Regions from separate parts of the Nonomuraea sp. bgisy101 genome, predicted to be linked through region 1. Evidence: predicted binding sites of a transcription regulator. Region 1 holds the regulator's gene; the other holds the start of a gene.
What was found. Region 1 encodes HspR, which represses chaperone genes until heat shock. Its sites were predicted from a motif close to ANTTGAGTCNNNNNGACTCAANT; they were not measured.
Positions count from the first base shown of each region.

Region 2: lon (endopeptidase La) is a predicted target of HspR. The motif match lies at 2,335-2,357, and genes of this name have one in related genera.

Region 1 is NZ_JBYITD010000033.1:20,525-26,692, reverse strand. Features, by position in the region: gene AC3EO4_RS43200 (helicase HerA domain-containing protein) at 1-991, shown strand, start outside; gene clpB (ATP-dependent chaperone ClpB) at 1,044-3,611, opposite strand; gene AC3EO4_RS43190 (heat shock protein transcriptional repressor HspR) at 3,616-3,966, opposite strand; gene dnaJ (molecular chaperone DnaJ) at 3,971-5,155, opposite strand; gene grpE (nucleotide exchange factor GrpE) at 5,180-5,773, opposite strand; gene dnaK (molecular chaperone DnaK) at 5,776-6,168, opposite strand, start outside.
Region 2 is NZ_JBYITD010000024.1:119,722-125,889, reverse strand. Features, by position in the region: gene AC3EO4_RS37110 (sensor histidine kinase) at 1-337, opposite strand, end outside; gene AC3EO4_RS37105 (response regulator) at 330-983, opposite strand; gene AC3EO4_RS37100 (sensor histidine kinase) at 980-2,203, opposite strand; gene lon (endopeptidase La) at 2,372-4,732, shown strand; gene AC3EO4_RS37090 (methionine ABC transporter ATP-binding protein) at 5,111-6,061, shown strand; gene AC3EO4_RS37085 (methionine ABC transporter permease) at 6,058-6,168, shown strand, end outside.

The DNA of each region.
Region 1 (6,168 bases):
CCAGCGCAAGGCCGCCGCCTACCTGGCGAACACCGACGTCGTCGTCTGGACCCCCGGCAGGCAGACCGGCCGCCCCCTCACCTTCCAGCCGCTGCCCGACCTGAGCGGCCTGGCCGACGACCCCGACGAGTTCCGCCTGGCGCTGGACGCCTCGGTCGCCGCCCTCGCGCCCAAGGCCAGGATCGACGGGCCGACGGCCAAGGCGCAGCGCTCCCAGGCCGTGCTGAGGGAGGCGATGGCCTACCACGCGAGGTCGGGCTCGCACGGGCTCGAAGGGCTGATCGCGCTGCTGTCCGAGCTACCCGAGGCGGTCAGCGACCTGGACGGCGCGGCGAAGCTGGCCGCGGAGACGGCGCAGAACCTGCGCGCGGCGGTCATCAACGACCCGATGTTCGGCGGCGAGGGCACCGCGGTCGACCCCGGGGTGCTGCTGACGCCCGAGCGGGGGCGCCGGGCGCGGGTCTCGGTGATCAACCTGGCCGGGCTGCAGGAGGACGGTCAGCGGCAGAGCTTCGTCAACCGGCTGCAGCTCGGGCTGTTCGCCTGGTTCAGGCGGCGGCCGGCGGGCGACAGGCCGCTGGGCGGGCTGCTGGTCATGGACGAGGCGCAGACGTTCGCCCCGCAGGGGAGGACCACCCCCGCCACCGGCAGCACGTTGATGCTCGCCTCGCAGGCCCGCAAGTACGGGCTGGGCCTGGTCTTCGCCACCCAGGCGCCGAAAGGCCTGCACAACCACATCCCCGGTAACGCCGCCACGCAGTTCTTCGGCTTCCTGAACGCGCCGATCCAGATCGCGGCCGCGCAGGAGATGGCCAGGTTGAAGGGCGGAGGGGCGCAGGAGATCGGGCGGCTGAGGGCCGGCCAGTTCTACGTGGCGGCCGAAGGGGCGGGGTTCCACCGGATCAGGGTGCCGATGTGCCTCAGCCACCATCCGGCGTCCCCGCCCACCTCCGAGGAGGTCCTGTCCCTGGCCAGAGCCGACGGCGCCTGACGTCACGAAAAGGCCCCGGACGAGAGCATCCGGGGCCGGGTCGTCGAACAGATCAGGCGCGGGCGATCGTCAGCTCGTCGTCGCCCAGGTCGACCTGGACCGTGTCGCCGTCGATCACCTCACCCGACAGCACCGCCTTCGCGAGCTTGTCCCCGATCGCCGACTGCACCAGCCGCCGCAGCGGCCGCGCGCCGTACATCGGGTCGTAGCCGGTGATCGCCAGCCAGTCGCGGGCCGCGGGCGTGACGTTCAGGGCGAGCCGCCGCTCGGCGAGCCGCCGCGCGAGGCGCTCCACCTGCAGGTCGACGATCTTCGTCAGCTCCTCCGAGCCGAGCGAGTCGAACAGGATGACGTCGTCGAGCCTGTTGAGGAACTCCGGCTTGAACGACGCCCGCACCGCGCCCATCACGGCGTCGCGCTTGGCGCCGTTCTCCAGCTTCGGGTCGACGAGGTACTGCGAGCCGATGTTGGAGGTCAGGATGAGGATCGTGTTGCGGAAGTCGACCGTGCGGCCCTGCCCGTCGGTCAGCCGCCCGTCGTCGAGCACCTGCAGCAGGATGTCGAAGACCTCGGGGTGCGCCTTCTCGACCTCGTCCAGCAGCACGACGGTGTAGGGACGCCGCCGCACGGCCTCGGTGAGCTGTCCGCCCTCCTCGTAGCCGACGTAGCCGGGAGGCGCGCCGACCAGGCGGGCGACGCTGTGCTTCTCGGAGTACTCGGACATGTCGATGCGGGTCATCGCCCGTTCGTCGTCGAACAGGAACTCCGCCAGCGCCTTGGCCAGCTCCGTCTTGCCCACGCCCGTCGGGCCGAGGAACAGGAACGACCCTGTCGGCCTGTCGGGGTCGGCGATGCCCGCGCGGGTGCGCCGTACGGCGTCGGAGACGGCCTGGACGGCCTCGCGCTGGCCGATGAGCCGCCTGCCGAGCTCGTCCTCCATCCGCAGCAGCTTGGCCGTCTCCGCCTCCAGCAGGCGGCCCGCAGGGATGCCGGTCCACGAGGAGATGACCTCGGCGATGTCGTCGGGGCCGACCTCCTCCTTGACCATCTGCTGGTCGGGGGTCTCCTGGGTGGCGGTCGACAGTTCCTTCTCCAGGCGCGGCACCTCGTCGTACAGCAGCCTGGACGCCTCGGCGTAGTTGCCGTCGCGCTGGAAGCGCTCGGCGGCGCCGCGCACCTCGTCGAGCTGCTTCTTCAGGTCGCCGACCCTGTTGAGGCCGTCCTTCTCCCGCTGCCACCTGGCGACGAGGGCGTTGAGCTCCTCCTGCCGGTCGGCCAGCTCGGCGCGCAGTCGTTCGAGGCGCTGGATGGAGGCCTCGTCGGTCTCCTTCGCCAGCGCCAGCTCCTCCATCTTCATCCTGTCGACGTTGCGCTGGAGCTGGTCGATCTCGACGGGACGCGAGTCGATCTCCATGCGCAGCCGCGAGGCGGCCTCGTCGACCAGGTCGATGGCCTTGTCGGGCAGGAAGCGGCTGGTGATGTAGCGGTCGGACAGCGCCGCGGCGGCCACGAGCGCGCTGTCGGCGATCTGCACCTGGTGGTGGGCCTCGTAGCGGCCCTTCAGCCCACGCAGGATCGCGATCGTGTCCTCGACCGACGGCTCACCGACGAACACCTGCTGGAAGCGCCGCTCGAGCGCGGGGTCCTTCTCGATGCGCTCGCGGTACTCGTCGAGCGTGGTCGCGCCGATCATGCGCAGCTCGCCGCGCGCCAGCATCGGCTTGAGCATGTTGCCCGCGTCCATGGCGCCCTCGGCCGCGCCCGCGCCGACCACGGTGTGCAGTTCGTCGATGAAGGTGACGATCTGCCCGTTGCTCTCCTTGATCTCCGAGAGCACGGCCTTGAGGCGCTCCTCGAACTCGCCGCGGTACTTCGCGCCCGCGACCATCGCGCCCAGGTCGAGCGAGATCAGCTTCTTGTTGCGCAGCGATTCGGGCACGTCACCCGCGACGATCCGCTGGGCCAGGCCCTCGACGACCGCGGTCTTGCCGACACCGGGCTCGCCGATCAGCACAGGGTTGTTCTTGGTACGGCGAGACAGCACCTGCACCACACGCCTGATCTCGGAGTCGCGCCCGATCACCGGGTCGAGCTTGCCGCTCCTGGCCCGCTCTGTCAGGTCGACGCCGTACTTCTCCAGCGCCTGGTAGGTGTCCTCGGGCGTCTCGCTGGTGACCCTCGCGTGCCCGCGCACCTTCTCGAACGCGTCGAGCAGCGCCTGCGGCGTGGCCCCGGTCCCCTGCAGGAGCGTGGCCATCTCGCCGCCGTCGGTCGCGAGACCGACCAGCAGGTGCTCGGTCGAGACGTACTCGTCCTCCAGTCGCTTGGCCCGCTGCGCAGCGGTGTTGATCACCGTGAGCAGCTGCCGTGAGCTGGAGGGCGCGCTCACCGTGGCGCCCTGCGCCTTCGGCAGGGCCGCCAGCGCGGTCTCCACCTTCGCGCGCAACGTCTTCCAATCGACGCCGACCGCTTCGAGCAGGGGTACGGCGGTGCCGCCCGTCTGGGAGAGCAGGGCGGAGAGCAGATGCGCCGGTGCGATCTCGGGATTTCCCTCGGCGGCCGCCCGCCGCATCGCGACCGACAGCGCTTCCTGGCTCTTCTGGGTGAGCTTGTAGTCCATGTATTCAGGCCCCCGGTGGCAGCTCGTATCGGATCAGGGCTTTGACCATGGACACCTCGGCTCTGAGTCGGTGGACCTCCTCACGCAGCCTCAGCGCCTCGTTCTCCAGCTCAAGGATCCGTTTGATGCCGGCGAGGTTGATGCCTTCCTCCTGGGACAGGCGCTGCACCTCGCGCAGCTGGATGATGTCTCGCATCGAGTAGAGGCGGCCGCGCCCCGCCGTACGCCCGGGGCAGACCAGTCCCAGGCGGTCGTACTGCCGGAGGGTCTGCGGGTGCAGACCCGACAGCTGCGCGGCCACCGAGATGACATAGACGGGTGTCTCGTCCGACAGGTTGAAGTAGTTGGCGTCCATCGGCCTACTCGCTCCTGGCACGTTGGATGAGGTCGGCCCTCGGGTCCTCGCTCGCGGTGGCCGTACGGAACTCGTTCAGCAGCTCGCGCGACTTGTCGTCGAGCTCCTGCGGCACGAGCACCTCGACCGAGGCGAGCAGGTCGCCCTTGGTGCCGTCCTTACGGGTGGCCCCCCTGCCGCGAACCCTGAAGGTGCGGCCGTTGGGCGTGCCCGCCGGAATGCGCAGAGTGACAGGCATGCCCTTGAGGACGGGCACCTTGATCTCCGCGCCGAGTGCCGCCTCGGTGAAGGTGACGGGCACGGTGATGGTCAGGTTGTCGCCCGACCGCCCGAACACCGCGTGCGGCTTGACGTGGGTCTGGATGTAGAGGTCGCCCGCCGGCCCGCCGTTCTCGCCCGGCGCGCCCTTGCCCTTGAGCTTGACCCGCTGTCCGTCGGCCACCCCCGCGGGGATGCGCGCCTGGATGGTGCGGGTGCTCTTGGCCCTGCCGCTGCCGTCGCACACGGGGCACGGGTCGTCGACGAGGAGACCCCGGCCCTTACAGTCGCGGCACGGCTCGGAGAAGGCGAAGTTGCCCAGGTTACGGCTGGCCGCGCCGGTGCCCTCGCAGGTCGGGCAGACCCGCGGGGTGGTGCCGGCCTTGGCTCCCGTGCCGCTGCACGCCTTGCACGCCGACGACGTGGTCAGCCTGAGCGAGACGGTGTGGCCCTCCACCGCCTCGGTGAAGGTGAGCGTGACCTCGGACTCGATGTCCTGGCCGCGGCGCGGCCTGGTCGTCGTGCCCGTGGTGCGGGAGCCGCCCGCGCCGCCCCTGTTGAACAGTCCCCCGAAAAGGTCGCCGATGCGCTCGCTCGTGCTTCCGCTCTGCTGTCCCGTGCCGCCGAACAGGTCGCCGAAGTCGAACGGGAAACCACCGCCACCGCCGCCTGGCCGCGGCCCGCCCACGCCCGACCCGAACAGCGTGCGCGCCTCGTCGTACTCCTTGCGGCGCTTGCTGTCGGAGAGCACGTCGTTGGCCTCGGAGATCTCCTTGAACCTGGCCTCCTTGGCGGCGTCACCCTGGTTGGCGTCAGGGTGGTACTGCCTGGCCAGCTTCCTGTAGGCCTTCTTGATCTCGTCGGCGGTGGCGGTCTTGGGCACACCAAGGACGGCGTAGTAATCCTTCTCCAGGTAGTCCTTGGTGCTCATCTATGGCGTCCTTTCGGGGGTTTCTTAGTTTTCGTCGGACGCGGCCGGGGCGTCCTCGGGCTCGGCGACCGCGACCCTAGCGGGACGCAGCACCCGGTCGCCGATGCGGTAGCCGAGCTGCAGGACCTCGATGGCGGTCGGCTCGGTCACCTCCGAGGAGTAGCTGTGCATCAGCGCCTCGTGGACGGTCGGGTCGAAGGGCTCGCCCTTCTGACCGAACGAGGTCAGCCCCAGCTTGGTGACGACAGCTTCCAGAGACTCGGCGACCTTGGCGAAACCGCCGGTCAGCTCGCCGTGGTCGCGGGCTCTGCCGATGTCGTCGAGGACCGGCAGCAGCTCGGAGAGTGCCCCGGCGACCGCCTGCTCGCGCACCGCGACCCTGTCGCGCTCGACCCGCCTGCGGTAGTTGGTGTACTCCGCCTGCAGACGCTGCAGGTCGGCGGTGCGCTCGGCCAGGAGACCGGCGTCACCGCCGGCGGCCGGCGCGGCGTCCGCCGGAGGAGCGGCCTGGACCTGCTCCTCCGATACGGTCCTCGCCTTGCCTGTCTTGGGGTCGATCTTGCGGTTGTCGCGGATCACCGGCTCTGTCTCGGGCCCGTTATCGCGCGGGTCAGACATCGTCACTGGTCCTTCTTGGGCTGGTCTTCGTCCACGATCTCGGCCTCGACGACGTCGTCGTCGGCGTTGGCCTCGGCCTTGGCCTGCGCGGTGTCACCCTCGGGGGCGCCACCCGCCTGCTGGTTCTGAGCGTAGATCGCCGAACCCATCTTCTGGCTGACCGTGGCGAGCTTCTCGGCCGAGTTGCGGATCACGTCGGTGTCGGTGCCCTCGAGAGCCTTCTTCAGCTCCGCGAGCGCGTCGTTCACCTCGGTCTTGATCTCGCCGGGAACCTTGTCGTCGTTCTCGCGGAGGAACTTCTCCGTCTGGTAGGCGAGGCCGTCGGCGTTGTTGCGGACCTCGGCCTCCTCGCGACGCTTCTTGTCCTCTTCGGCGTAGGACTCGGCCTCGCGCAT
Region 2 (6,168 bases), on a different contig from region 1:
CGACCGAGGTCAGCTGATGGATGGGGTACGGGTTCCACACCATCACGACGGCCGCCAGAACCAGCGACATGACCGGCGCCGGTCTGCGCAGCGCGACCGGCGCCGACGCGATGGCCGCGACGAGTGTGAGCATTCCGTCGTCGGTCGGCGGGTCGAGGTCGCCGGGCCCGAGCCGCCGGCCGACCTCGACCGGCGGCTCGAGTCCGGCCGGCCCGAGCGGGAAGCCGGTGGTGCTCGCGGTCAGGTCGTCGCGGGTCAGCCAGAACAGCACGAGCCCGACCACGACGTCCGCGGCCAGCAGCATCCGTGGCGACGCGTACCACTTGGAGTCATTCACCGGGGCGGACCAGCCCCGTCTCGTAGGCGTAGACGATCGCCTGCGCCCTGTCGCGCAGGTAGAGCTTGGTCAGCACCCTGCCCACGTGTGTCTTCACCGTCTGCTCGGCGACCACGAGCCGGTCGGCGATCTCCTGGTTGGACAGGCCCTGCGCGATCAGGGTGAGCACCTCGGTCTCGCGCTCGGTCAGCTCCGCCAGGCGCTTGACCGACGGCGCCCGGGGGCCGCCCAGCCTGGCGAACTCGTGGATCAGCCGCTTGGTCACCGCCGGAGCGATCAGGGCCTCGCCCGCGGCGACCACCCGCACCGCCTCGGCCAGCTGCGCGGCGGAGGCGTCCTTGAGCAGGAATCCGCTGGCCCCCGCCCGCAACGCCTCGTAGACGTAGTCGTCGAGGTCGAAGGTCGTCAGGATCAGCACCTTGGTCTCACCGGCGGCCATGAGCCGGCGCGTGGCCTCCAGGCCGTCCATCACCGGCATCCTGACGTCCATGAGCACGACGTCGGGCTTCAGCTCGGCCACCCGCTCGATCGCCTCCTGGCCGTTGGCGGCCTCGCCCACCACCTCGAGGTCGGGCTGGCTGCTGAGGAACACCGTGAAGCCCGTGCGGACCATGCCCTGGTCGTCGGCGATCAGCACCCGGATCATGACGTCCGCTCCAGCGGCAGCAGGGCCTTCACCTCGAACCCGCCCCCTTCCATGGGACCAGCCTCCAGCGATCCGCCCAGCAGGGTGGCCCGCTCACGCATGCCCACCAGCCCGTGGCCGGCGCCCGGGGCCTCCCCGGGCCTGCGCCCTGGCCCGTTGGCCACCCGCACGCGCAGGTCGCCGGCCCAGATCACCTCGACCGCAACGGCCGAACCCGGCGCGTGCCGCATGGCGTTGCTGAGCGATTCTTGCACGATCCGATAGGCCGAGACGGCCATGGCCGTGGGCACCTCCTCCAGCTCTCCCGAGCGTTTGACCAGCACGGTGAGGCCGGCCGACCTGGCGTTGCCGACCAGCTCGTCCAGCCGGTCGAGGGCGGGCGGCGGCGTGGTGTCGGCCCTGCCCTCTTGATCGCGCAGCACGCCGAGGACCTGCCGCAGCTCCTTGATCGCCTCAAGGGACAGCCCGCGGATCTGCGCGAGCCCCGCCTCCAGGAGGGAGGCGTCCCCTCGGGCCTCCATGGGGACGGCCTCCGCCTGGATCGCGATGACCGACAGGTGGTGGGCGACCACGTCGTGCAGTTCCCTGGCGATCCGCGCCCGTTCGGCCATGACGAACCGCTCACCGATGGCAGCGTCCCTGCTCTCGGTGGCGCTGCGCCGTACCCGGACGTTGTAGCCGAACAGCAGGATCACGGTCATCGTGACCGTGGACAGCGTCATCGTGTTGCGGTCGACGATCCAGACGGTCAGCACCGAGACCACCCACACCGCGATCGTGACGCGCCTGTCGGACCTGGCGGCGACCGTGTAGAGCACCAGCAGGTACATCACGATGGCCGCCCCGAGGTAGGGCGGCTGCATGTCGGTGACCTGTTCGACGACGTGGAGCGACACCGGCATGAGCACCACGGCCAGGCGCCAGGCCACCAGCGGACGGCGCTCGCGCAGGGCGACCGGCAGCGAGAAGCCGAGGGCGGCCAGGTAGACCATGTACGCCGGCTGCCGCGTGGTCGGGCTCAGTTCCGTGAGCGTGGTGACGAACAGGGTCGCCGCCACGACGAGGTCGGCCCCCTGCACCACGTCGACGTGGTCGAAGGGCAGCAGCAGCCGCAGCACGCCGGGCGTGCGGCGGCGCAGGCGGGGAGAACGGACCGGAGGCGGGTCGGCCTCGCCGCGGAAGAACGCGAGCCAGAACGGCTGGACGAGGGCCGAGATCACCGCAACAGCGTACGGCCCCGCTCACCAGGCAGGCGTCACCCCTGGGAGTGACCATCTCAGGTATGACTTACATCATTACGATCGCCGTGAGCGAACATCAGCAAGGAAGGGAACAATCCTGGGCTCCAATGAATTGAGCGTGTATAACTCAACCCCATTGGAGTTCAGATGAGTGAGAGCTTGATCCTCCCGGTCCTGCCGCTCGACGACGAGGTGGTCCTGCCGGGCATGGTGGTCCCTCTGGACCTGTCCGACTCGGAGGTCCGGGCTGCGATCGACGCGGCTCAGGCTTCTGGTCTCAACAAGCCGCGTGTCCTCCTCGTTCCCAGGATCGACGGCCGCTACGGCGCGGTCGGCGTGCAGGCCGTGGTCGAGCAGGTCGGCAGGCTCCCCGGGGGCGAGCCCGCCGCCGTCGTGCGCGGCGTCAACAGGGCGCGCGTCGGCAAGGGCACGACCGGCCCGGGCGCGGCCCTTTGGGTGGAGGTCCACACCGTCGACCCCGTGCACGTCGGGGAGCGGGCGCAGGAGCTGGCCAAGGAGTACAAGGCGCTGGCCACCACGATCCTGCAGAAGCGTGGCGCGTGGCAGGTGGTCGACCAGGTCAACCAGATCGACGACCCCTCGGTCCTCGCCGACAGCTCCGGCTACACGCCGTGGCTGAGCACCGCCCAGAAGGTCGAGCTGCTGGAGGCCCCCGACCCCGCCGACCGGCTGGCCAAGCTGGTGGAGTGGTCGCGTGAGCACCTGGCGGAGCTCGACGTCGCCGAGACGATCCGCAAGGACGTCCAGGAGGGCATGGAGAAGCAGCAGCGTGAGTTCCTGCTGCGCCAGCAGCTCGCCGCCGTGCGCAAGGAGCTGAAGGAGCTCAACGGCGACACCGCCGAGACCGAGGAGGAGGACTACCGCGCCCGCGTGGAGGCGGCCGACCTCCCCGAGAAGGTGCGCGAGGCGGCGCTCAAGGAGGTCGACAAGCTGGAGCGGACCTCTGACCAGTCTCCCGAGACCGGCTGGATCCGCACGTGGCTCGACACCGTCCTCGACATCCCCTGGAACGAGACGAGCGACGACAACTACGACATCGCCGGCGCCCGCGAGGTGCTCGACGCCGACCACACCGGCCTCGAGGACGTCAAGGACCGCATCATCGAGTACCTGGCCGTGCGCAAGCGGCGCCAGGACAAGGGCCTCGGCGTGGTGGGCGGCCGCCGCAGCGGCGCCGTCCTCGCCCTCGCCGGTCCGCCCGGAGTCGGCAAGACGTCGCTGGGCGAGTCCGTGGCCCGCGCCATGGGCAGGAAGTTCGTCCGCGTCGCCCTCGGCGGCGTGCGCGACGAGGCCGAGATCCGCGGCCACCGGCGCACCTACGTCGGCGCGCTGCCCGGCCGCATCGTGCGCGCCATCCGCGAGGCCGGCTCGATGAACCCCGTCGTCCTGCTCGACGAGATCGACAAGGTCGGCGCCGACTACCGGGGCGACCCGACGGCCGCCCTGCTCGAGGTCCTCGACCCGGCGCAGAACCACACCTTCCGCGACCACTACCTGGAGGTCGAGCTCGACCTGTCGGACGTGCTCTTCCTCGCGACGGCCAACGTCCTCGAGGCCATCCCGGGGCCGCTGCTCGACCGCATGGAGGTCGTCACGCTCGACGGCTACACCGAGGACGAGAAGGTGGCCATCGCCCGCGACCACCTGCTGCCCAAGCAGCTGGAGCTGGCCGGGCTGACGGCCGAGGAGGTCACCGTGGAGGAGGCGGCCCTGCGCAAGCTGGCCGCCGAGTACACCCGCGAGGCCGGCGTGCGCTCCCTCGAGCGTTCCATCGCCAGGATCCTGCGCAAGGTCACGGCCAAGGACGAACTGCCCACCACGGTCGGTGAGGACGGCCTGGTCGACTACCTGGGCAGGCCGCGCTTCGTGCCCGAAGCGTCGCTGCCCGAGTCCAAGCAGCGCACCTCGGTGCCCGGCGTGGCCACCGGCCTGGCCGTCACCGGAGCCGGCGGCGACGTCCTCTACGTCGAGGCGTCCCTGGCCGACCCCGAGACCGGCGACACCGGGCTGACCCTCACAGGACAGCTCGGCGACGTGATGAAGGAGTCGGCGCGGATCGCGCTGTCCTACCTGCGCTCGCACGGCGCGGAGCTGGAGCTGCCGGTCACCGCGCTGAAGGACCGCTCGGTGCACGTGCACTTCCCCGCGGGCGCCGTCCCCAAGGACGGGCCCTCGGCGGGCGTCACGCTCACCACGGCGCTGGCCTCGCTGCTGTCGGGACGGCTCGTCCGCAACGACGTGGCGATGACCGGTGAGATCTCCCTCACCGGGCGGGTGCTGCCCATCGGCGGCGTCAAGCAGAAGCTGCTGGCGGCGCACAGGGCGGGCATCACCACCGTCCTCATCCCGGCCCGCAACGAGCCCGACCTGGACGACCTGCCCAAGGAGGTCCGCGACGAGCTGACCATCCACGCCGTCGGTGACGTGCGTGAGGTGCTCGACATCGCCCTCACCCCCGCCAAGGTCGCCCAGACCACCGCGGCCTGACCACCCGCCGAAGCCGCCCCGCCGTCCGTACGGCGGGGCGGCTTCGCCATGGTGGCCGGACAACGGCGCCTGTCGGTCGCGTTCTGTCACGCGCCGCCAGACGGGCGGTGGTGAGCCACTTCACATCGGCGGACGGGAATAGGCGCCGGTAAGAGGATCGTTGGCAACAACGTGAACGAGATGCGAATGCGCAGGTGTATGGGCTGTCAGGCCCGCTAGAGCGCACCCTTCCGCCCTCCTCGTTCGAAGGTATCTCCCTGATGATCCGCCCCAGCTTCGTGCTGCGCCGCCTGAGCCACCTGCCGTTCCACCCCGGCACTCGCTGACGCGTCCCCCAACGCTGACCGTCCGTTACCGAATCCGTTGTGGGGAATTTTCGTGATCCAGGCTGCAGGCCTGCGCAAGTCGTACGGTGACACCGTCGCGCTGGACGGTGTCGATCTGCACGTGCGCCAGGGGGAGATCTTCGGTGTGCTCGGCCAGAGCGGCGCGGGAAAGAGCACGCTGCTGCGCTGCGTCAACCTCCTCGAGCGCCCCGACCGCGGCACCGTCGCGGTCGCCGGGCAGGAGCTGACCACGCTCGGCGAGCGCGACCTGCGCGCCGCCAGGCAGCACATCGGCATGATCCACCAGCACTTCGCGCTGCTGTCCTCACGCACGGTCGCGGGCAACGTGGCCTTCCCCCTCGAGGTCATGGGGGTGGGCAGGGCCGAGCGTTCGGCCAGGGTCGCCGAGCTGCTCGAGCTCGTCGGCATCGCCGACAAGGCCGACGCCCGCCCCGGGCAGCTGTCCGGCGGGCAGAAGCAGCGCGTGGGCATCGCCAGGGCACTGGCCCGCAACCCGAAGGTGCTGCTGGCCGACGAGGCGACCTCGGCGCTCGACCCCGGCACGACCTCCTCCATCCTCGCCCTGCTCAGGCGGCTCAACACCGAGCTCGGGCTGACGATCCTGCTGATCACGCACGAGATGAACGTGGTCAAGAGCATCTGCGACTCGGTGGCGATCATGTCGGGTGGCGCGATCCTGGAGTCGGGGCCCATCAGGCAGCTGCTGACCACGCCCGGCTCCCGCCTGGCCGCCGAGCTGTTCCCGCTGCCGGCGCCCGAGACGGGCAACGTCACGATCACGTTCACCGGAGCGGCGGACGAGCCGGTCATCTCGCACGTCGTGCGCAAGTTCGACGTGGACGTCAGCATCCTCGGCGGCGCGCTCGAGGAGGTCGCCGGCGGCTCTGTCGGCCGCCTGCGCGTCTCGCTGGCGGGCGCCGAGACCTCGGCCGCGCTCAGCTACCTGCGTGAGCGGGGGCTGATCGTGGAGGTGGCGGCATGACCTGGGAAGAGATGGTCCCGCTGCTCGGGCAGGCGACGTGGGAGACGGTCCAGATGGTGTTCTGGTCCACGCTCTTCACCGTCGTGTTCGGGCTTCCGCTCGGCGTG